2 regions of the Marinomonas sp. A3A genome follow, and region 1 is predicted to be linked to the other one. Evidence: predicted binding sites of a transcription regulator. Region 1 holds the regulator's gene; the other holds the start of a gene.
What was found. Region 1 encodes PhoB, which activates phosphate uptake and scavenging genes when phosphate is short. Its sites were predicted from a motif close to TGTCATANNNNTGTCANA; they were not measured.

Region 1 (3,600 bases):
CTTACCTTGCTGGATTGCTGCATAATTTTGGTTATTTGGCGATTAGCACTATTTTACCACCGCATTTTTCGATTCTTTCCCGCTATCAAGAAGCCAATGCCCACTTGTCTTCTGAATTAGTCGAAATGCAAATACTACACTTTACCAAGGAGCAATTAGGCTCTTGGTTGTTACGCTACTGGAGTTTGCCTGACAACATTTGGACTGCCATTCGTTATAGCAAAAAGCCGCATTATTATGGCGAACATGCGACTTTGGCAAGGCTGCTGTATGTCTCCTATCAACTGCGAAATAACGCAGCCATTGAGCCATCCGTATTGTTAGAAATTGGTTTAACCCTAGAGGAAGCCGAAACCTGTAGAGATACGATTTACCAAAAGTCTACCGAGCTCCATAAGATGGTTGATTTAATTAATAAGATGAATACCTAGTTAATTATGACGTTAATGAATTCCTCTGCTGCTCAACAATTTGACTACCGATGGTCGCCCGTAGATCAAATTAATAAGGTAAAAGTACCTAAAAACCTATGGCCTTGGCTCGTCACTCAAGAGTCCTTGACGGCAAAACTTAAAAGCATGGGAACATTGACGGTTGAAGTACTTGAAGATACTTGGAGAACCCCAACAACAAGGGAGCGAAAACGCCTAAAGTTACGACCCCGAGAAGCCGCGCGTATTCGTACAGTGTTGCTAAAAGTCGATGGTGTTGCCGTCATTTATGCTCGCTCAATTATTCCGGCTAGGTCATTGAAAGGCCATTGGCGACAAGTAAAACATTTAAAAGACAAACCATTGGGCGGCTACTTATTTCAACATAAAGGGCTTTCTCGAAGCCGTATTGAAGTCACTCAGCTGCCCAAACGCATGTTTCCAAACCAACCTAATGCGCTGTGGGCAAGGCGCTCTGTGTTCCACCAATTTGGCCCTGGAATATTGGTCAATGAAGCTTTCTTTGATGAGATTAACCAACTAAAAACGCCGTTTGGATTGTTATGAACAAACTTAAAGACTACACAGAACTCACTCGATTCAACCGCCCTATCGGCTCATTCTTACTTATGTGGCCAACATTATGGGCACTATGGCTTGCCGCCGATGGCATGCCTCAATGGCATTTGGTGGTTATCTTTATCTTAGGCGTTTTCAGCATGCGTTCAGCGGGTTGTGTCATTAATGACTACGCGGATAGAAAAGTCGATGGCTTTGTTGATCGCACCAAAAATCGACCTTTGCCTTCTGGCCGCGTATCCGAAAAAGAAGCGCTGATGCTGTTTGGTGCCTTATCGATTTTAAGTTTCATCCTAGTGCTGTTTACCGATCTGAAGACTATTTTACTGTCATTCGCAGGCTTAGGTCTTGCTGCGCTGTATCCCTTTATGAAGCGGTACACACACCTGCCCCAGCTGTTTCTTGGCTTGGCTTTTTCTTGGGCGATCCCTATGGCCTACAGCGCACAAGGTGGGGATTTAATGGATCCTGAGCTATGGATGTTGTTTGTCGCAAATTGCTTTTGGACGATTGCTTATGACACGTATTATGCGATGACAGACCGTCCAGACGATCTTAAAATAGGCATCAAATCCACTGCAATTTTATTTGGCCGATACGATTTATTCGTCATTGTTTGCCTGCAAGGACTAACCTTATCTTTATTGACTTGGATTGGCTTACTAGCAGGACTGCATTGGCCGTACTTTGTGTCATTAGTCGTTTGTGTTGGGCTCTTTTATCAGCAGTTTAAACAAGCCAAAGAGCGTGATCGACAAGCATGCTTTCGCTCATTTTTAGACAATAACCGCGTTGGCTACTGTGTTTTCATCGGTCTAGTTGCAAGCTATTTTATCTAATATATGGCAAAGTTGTGACAATGTAACCGAATTGTCACATTAGATCGTTTTAATGAAACCGTTCCTGAGATGAGGATGAATCCTGTGACCGGTAAAAAAGTATTAATTATTGACGACGAATCTTCCATACGCGAAATGATCGCCATTGCACTTGAAATGGCAGGCTACGAGTATTTGGAAGCAGAAAACATTCAGCAAGCCCATGAAATCATTGTGGACCACCGTCCAGATCTGATTCTTGTAGATTGGATGATGCCCGGCGGTAGTGGCATCGAGCTTACTCGCAGATTGAAAAAAGACACTACGACGGCTGAAATTCCGGTCATCATGCTGACTGCGAAAAGTGAAGAAGACAACAAAATCCAAGGTTTAGAAGTGGGTGCGGATGATTACATCACCAAGCCTTTTTCACCACGCGAGTTAGTTGCACGACTCAAAGCCGTATTACGTCGTGCGACGCCTCAAGGGGTTGATGAACCAATTGAAATCGAAGGCCTGACCCTTGATCCAATTAGCCAAAGAGTTACTATAGGCAGTCGTCCTTTAGACATGGGGCCGACAGAATACCGTCTACTAAAATTCCTTATGACCCATCAAGAGCGTGCCTATTCAAGAGCGCAATTGTTGGATCAAGTATGGGGTGGAAATGTCTACGTTGAAGAACGTACCGTTGATGTTCATATACGTCGTTTACGCAAAGCCATTGGTAGCACTCATGATTTCTTGATACAAACCGTACGAGGAACAGGCTACCGCTTCTCAGCAAAAAGGTCCGTATGAAAACAGTTTGGCGAAACACCATTATTACTTGGCTCGCGGGGCTCGCGGCCTGCATTGTAATAGGCCTAATCATAGGTCAGTTGTTGGGTGTTTTGCTACTGTACGTTTTAGGTTCTTTGTACTGGCAACTTTATCAGCTATACCAATTCCACAATTGGCTGCGTCATTCTGGTCGTGCAGCCCCCCCGGAAGCCAGCGGTATTTGGGGCGAAGTGTTCGATGCTGTTTATCGTCTGCATAAGAAGCAACGTAAATCTAAACGCCGCATGCGCCAAGCCCTAACAAGAATTGAAAGCTCCACAACCGCCTTAAAAGAAGGCGTTATCATGGCAGATAACCAAGGTAACTTGGAATGGTGGAACAACTCGGCTGCCCACTTTCTCGGCTTGATGCGACCTGTCGATCGTGGTCAAATCATCACCAATATTGTTCGTAGTCCAGAATTTTTCCGTTACTTTAGTCAAAAGCGCTTTGGTGAACCTTTGGTCATCAAGTCTCCAGCCAAAGACGGTGTGTATTTAGAAATTCAAACCACACTATACGATAAAAATGATCATCTCATTTTTGTTCGTGATGTCACGCGTTTACACTTGCTAGAGCAGATGCGAAAAGACTTTGTCGCCAACGCTTCCCATGAATTAAAAACACCACTTACCGTTATTAAAGGCTACTTAGAAACTCTCGACATGTTCAAGGACAGTCTGCCTAAAAGCATGCAAAAAGGCATTGTAAATATGTCTGAGCAATCTGAGCGAATGGAACAACTCATCGAAGATCTGCTACTGCTATCTCGTCTAGAAAGCAATGATAAGCGCGAAGAGAACCAGTGGCATAAAGTCTCAGATCTAGTTAAAACCATCACCAATACGACCACGCCTATCTTGACGGACAAGCACACCATTGCTTTACAAGTTCCCGAAGAAGCTCGTCTATACGGTTCTTACAAAGAACTATACAGTGCGTTTTCAAAC
Region 2 (3,600 bases), 620 kb from region 1:
AACGCGTGTTATTACAAGGACGTTCAGATATGGATTTTGATAAAGAAGTGTATGTTGCTGCTTTAACAAAACCTGTCTTTCATCAGCCATTGCTGGACGTGCTTGAAAATCTAAAACCATTAGTGGAAGGAGAGCCTGTGATGGCGGCAAACGAAGTAGAGAAAGTGCCAGAAGGTCGGCCAGTATTTAAAGCCAAAGTACTGTTAGCAGAAGACAATTTGACTAATCAGATTGTTGCCCGTGGTTTGTTGAACTTGTATGGCGTAGAAGTTGTGGTGGCAGAAAACGGTCAGAAAGCCGTTGAGCATGCACAAGCAACCAAGTTTGATATGATTTTCATGGATTGTCAGATGCCTGTAATGGATGGTTATGAAGCGACTCGAACCATTCGCCAGTTTACTGATGGGCAAACGCCTTCTGATGTGGCGATTGTTGCACTTAGCGCCAATGCAATGAAAGGTGATGAAGATGAGTGTTTTGCCGCTGGTATGAATGATCATATCGCTAAACCAATTTCACAAGATAAGTTGGTAGCGATACTCACAAAATGGCTTCCTTAGAGGGTAATATTGAAATGGAGATTCTTTGTCATGTTTGAGCCTAAGGTATTTGATAATACAGACTACGAGAGTCGTCTGGCCTATAACCATGAATTAATGACATTGGTTGCCAGTGAGTTTATTAAAGAAGCAACTGTCTTGCTAGAAATGCTACAGGCTTACATGATGGATGAAGACTGGGACGATTTTGCTTTGGTTGCACACCGTTTAAAAGGCGCAGCCTTGGAAGTGTCCGGTTATCGTTTTTGTCAGCTAATCACTGAAATGGAAGGTTTAGCGATACAAGGTAAAGGTGATCAATTACCTATTCGTCATACTGCTTTGAGGGAGGCGTTTGAGGCTTTGGCGCTTGCTCTCAAGCAAGAAATTTTGCGTTAAATTTTATCTAATAGACTTTTGTAAACTTTTTATAGCTCTTTCGTTTTTGTTTATCTCGCTTTCATTTCCTGTTTTTTATCTCTTTATTTCTGTCCTTTCGTTTAAAATGGTTTCATTTGAATTGTAATTGTATTTCAAATGAAACCTAACTATCATCAAAGTGAAACATTTTCTTTCTATAGTCGTTCTTTCTTTTCTAATAAAAACTCATTGTGAGGAACACGGAAATGCATAATTTGAAGTTGGCGTCAGTTGTTGTTGGTTTATCCATTGCGAGTTCAGGCTTTGCAGCTACACAAATAGAGTGGTGGCACGCAATGGGTGGTGCAAATGGCGAAAAAGTGAATGAAATTGCTAAGGCGTTTAATGATTCACAAGATACTTATGAAGTTAAGCCAATTTATAAAGGTAATTATACCGAGACAATGACGTCGGCGATTGCCGCGTTTCGAGCGAAACAACAGCCAGCTATCGTTCAAGTGTTTGAAGTTGGTACTGCCAGTATGATGGCGGCAAAAGGTGCCATTTATCCAGTATATAAACTGATGAAAGATTCAGATCAGGCGTTTGATGAAAGTGCCTATTTGAGCGCGGTGACGGGGTATTACTCTAACAGCGATGGCCAAATGCTTTCTATGCCTTTCAACAGTTCAACTCCTGTACTGTATTACAACAAAGATTTGTTCAAAAAAGCGGGCATCAGCCAAGCTCCAAAAACATGGCAAGATGTTGAAAGCGTTTCTAAAAAATTACTTTCTTCTGGTGTGAGCTGTGGCTTTACCACAGCTTGGCAATCTTGGGTGCAATTAGAAAACCTAAGTGCTCGTCACAATGTGCCATTTGCCACGCTAGAAAATGGTTTTGGCGGTTTGAAAACTGAGCTGAAATTTAATGGTCCGCTGCAAGTTGCTCACATCGAAAAGATGGGCGAATGGCAAAAAAATGGTATTTTTAGCTACTCTGGTCGTACCAATGATGGCGCGGCGAAGTTCTACAGCCAAGAATGTGCGATGTTTACTGAGTCTTCCGCAGGTTACGCAGGTATCAAGCGTAATGCGAAATTTGACTTCGGTGTTGCCGAGCTTCCTTATTGGGAAGGCAAAGTAAAACAGCCTTCCAATACTATCATCGGCGGCGCGTCTTTATGGGTGTTGCAAGGACATTCTAAAGAAGAATATAAAGGTGTCGCTTCTTTTCTAAGTTATTTATCTAAAGCATCTGTACAGGCGGATTGGCACCAATTTTCTGGTTACTTACCAATCACCAAAGCGGCTTACGACTTGACCAAAGAACAAGGCTTCTACAAGGCGAACCCTGGTACAGAAACTGGTGTTATTCAAATGACGACAGGTACTCCAACAGCGAACACTAAAGGTTTGCGTTTGGGGAATTTTGTGCAAATTCGTGGTGTGATCGACGAAGCACTAGAGTCCGTATGGAGCGGCGATGTTGATGCTCAAACTGCACTGAATACAGCGGTTGAGCGTGGTAACACATTGCTTCGTAAGTTTGAAAAAGCGAACGACTAAATGAAATCAGCGCCCTTATGTTTTTTTGCATAAGGGCGCTTTTTATTGCATGGCATATTTTTCTTTTTAATTTGTTGTTTTCTTTTTTTGGATTGTCCGATGACGGTTACCTTCCCCCAAAAAGGCCTGCCTTGGCTATTGTTGTTGCCTCAGTTGTTGGTGACGGCGATTTTCTTTCTTTGGCCTGCTGAGCAAGCCTTGGAACAAGCGTTTTACCAAGAAGACGCATTTGGCTTGAGTCGTGAATTTATTGGCTTGGAAAATTTTGCCGATTTATTTACTGACCCTCTGTATTACCAGTCTATGTTAACCACCTTGGTGTTCAGTTTTTCTGTTGCCATTGTGGGTATGTCGTTGGCGCTGTTGTTGGCCGTCATGGCGGATCGAGTGATTCGCGGCAAACTGGCGTATCAGACATTATTAATCTGGCCCTATGCTGTCGCGCCTGCTTTGGCGGGTGTTTTGTGGTGGATTTTGTTTGATCCGAGCATGGGGCCGATTGCGCTTTGGTTGAAGACTGCAGGTGTCAATTGGAACCACTATCTTGATGGCAACCAAGCGATGATATTGGTGGTGATTGCCTCTACTTGGAAGCAAATCAGCTACAACTTTTTATTCTTCCTTGCGGGTTTACAAGCGGTACCTCGTTCGCTTATTGAAGCGGCAGCGATTGACGGTGCGAGTCCGTTTAAGCGCTTTTGGACCATTGTCTTTCCGCTTTTGTCGCCGACGACCTTTTTCTTGTTGGTTGTTAACCTTGTGTATGCCTTCTTCGAAACCTTCGGCGTGATTGATGCGACGACCAAAGGTGGTCCTGGGCAAAGCACGACCACCTTGGTTTATAAAGTGTTTGATGACGGATTTGTCGGCTTGGATCTGGGTGGATCGGCGGCGCAATCGGTTGTGCTCATGGCGATTGTCGGTTTGATGACGGTCATTCAGTTTCGTTTTATTGAGCGTAAGGTGCAGTACTCATGATCGAAAATCGACCTTGGTTAACTTTTGCGAGTCACGCGACATTACTGACGGGGATCGCTTTAGTGGCGTTACCTGTTTGGATGGCGCTGGTGGCATCGACACATCCTGCTTCGGCGTTTGGTGTTGGTCATATTCCTTTGTGGTTTGGCGATGCG

Region 2: ugpB (sn-glycerol-3-phosphate ABC transporter substrate-binding protein UgpB) is a predicted target of PhoB. The motif match lies at 1,089-1,106, and genes of this name have one in related genera.

What each region holds. Positions count from the first base shown of each region.
Region 1 is NZ_CP025532.1:39,113-42,712, forward strand. Features, by position in the region: gene CYL31_RS00170 (HDOD domain-containing protein) at 1-431, shown strand, start outside; gene CYL31_RS00175 (chorismate--pyruvate lyase family protein) at 438-998, shown strand; gene ubiA (4-hydroxybenzoate octaprenyltransferase) at 995-1,849, shown strand; gene phoB (phosphate regulon transcriptional regulator PhoB) at 1,934-2,629, shown strand; gene phoR (phosphate regulon sensor histidine kinase PhoR) at 2,626-3,600, shown strand, end outside.
Region 2 is NZ_CP025532.1:661,625-665,224, forward strand. Features, by position in the region: gene CYL31_RS03025 (CHASE domain-containing protein) at 1-560, shown strand, start outside; gene CYL31_RS03030 (Hpt domain-containing protein) at 591-938, shown strand; gene ugpB (sn-glycerol-3-phosphate ABC transporter substrate-binding protein UgpB) at 1,166-2,467, shown strand; gene ugpA (sn-glycerol-3-phosphate ABC transporter permease UgpA) at 2,567-3,445, shown strand; gene ugpE (sn-glycerol-3-phosphate ABC transporter permease UgpE) at 3,442-3,600, shown strand, end outside.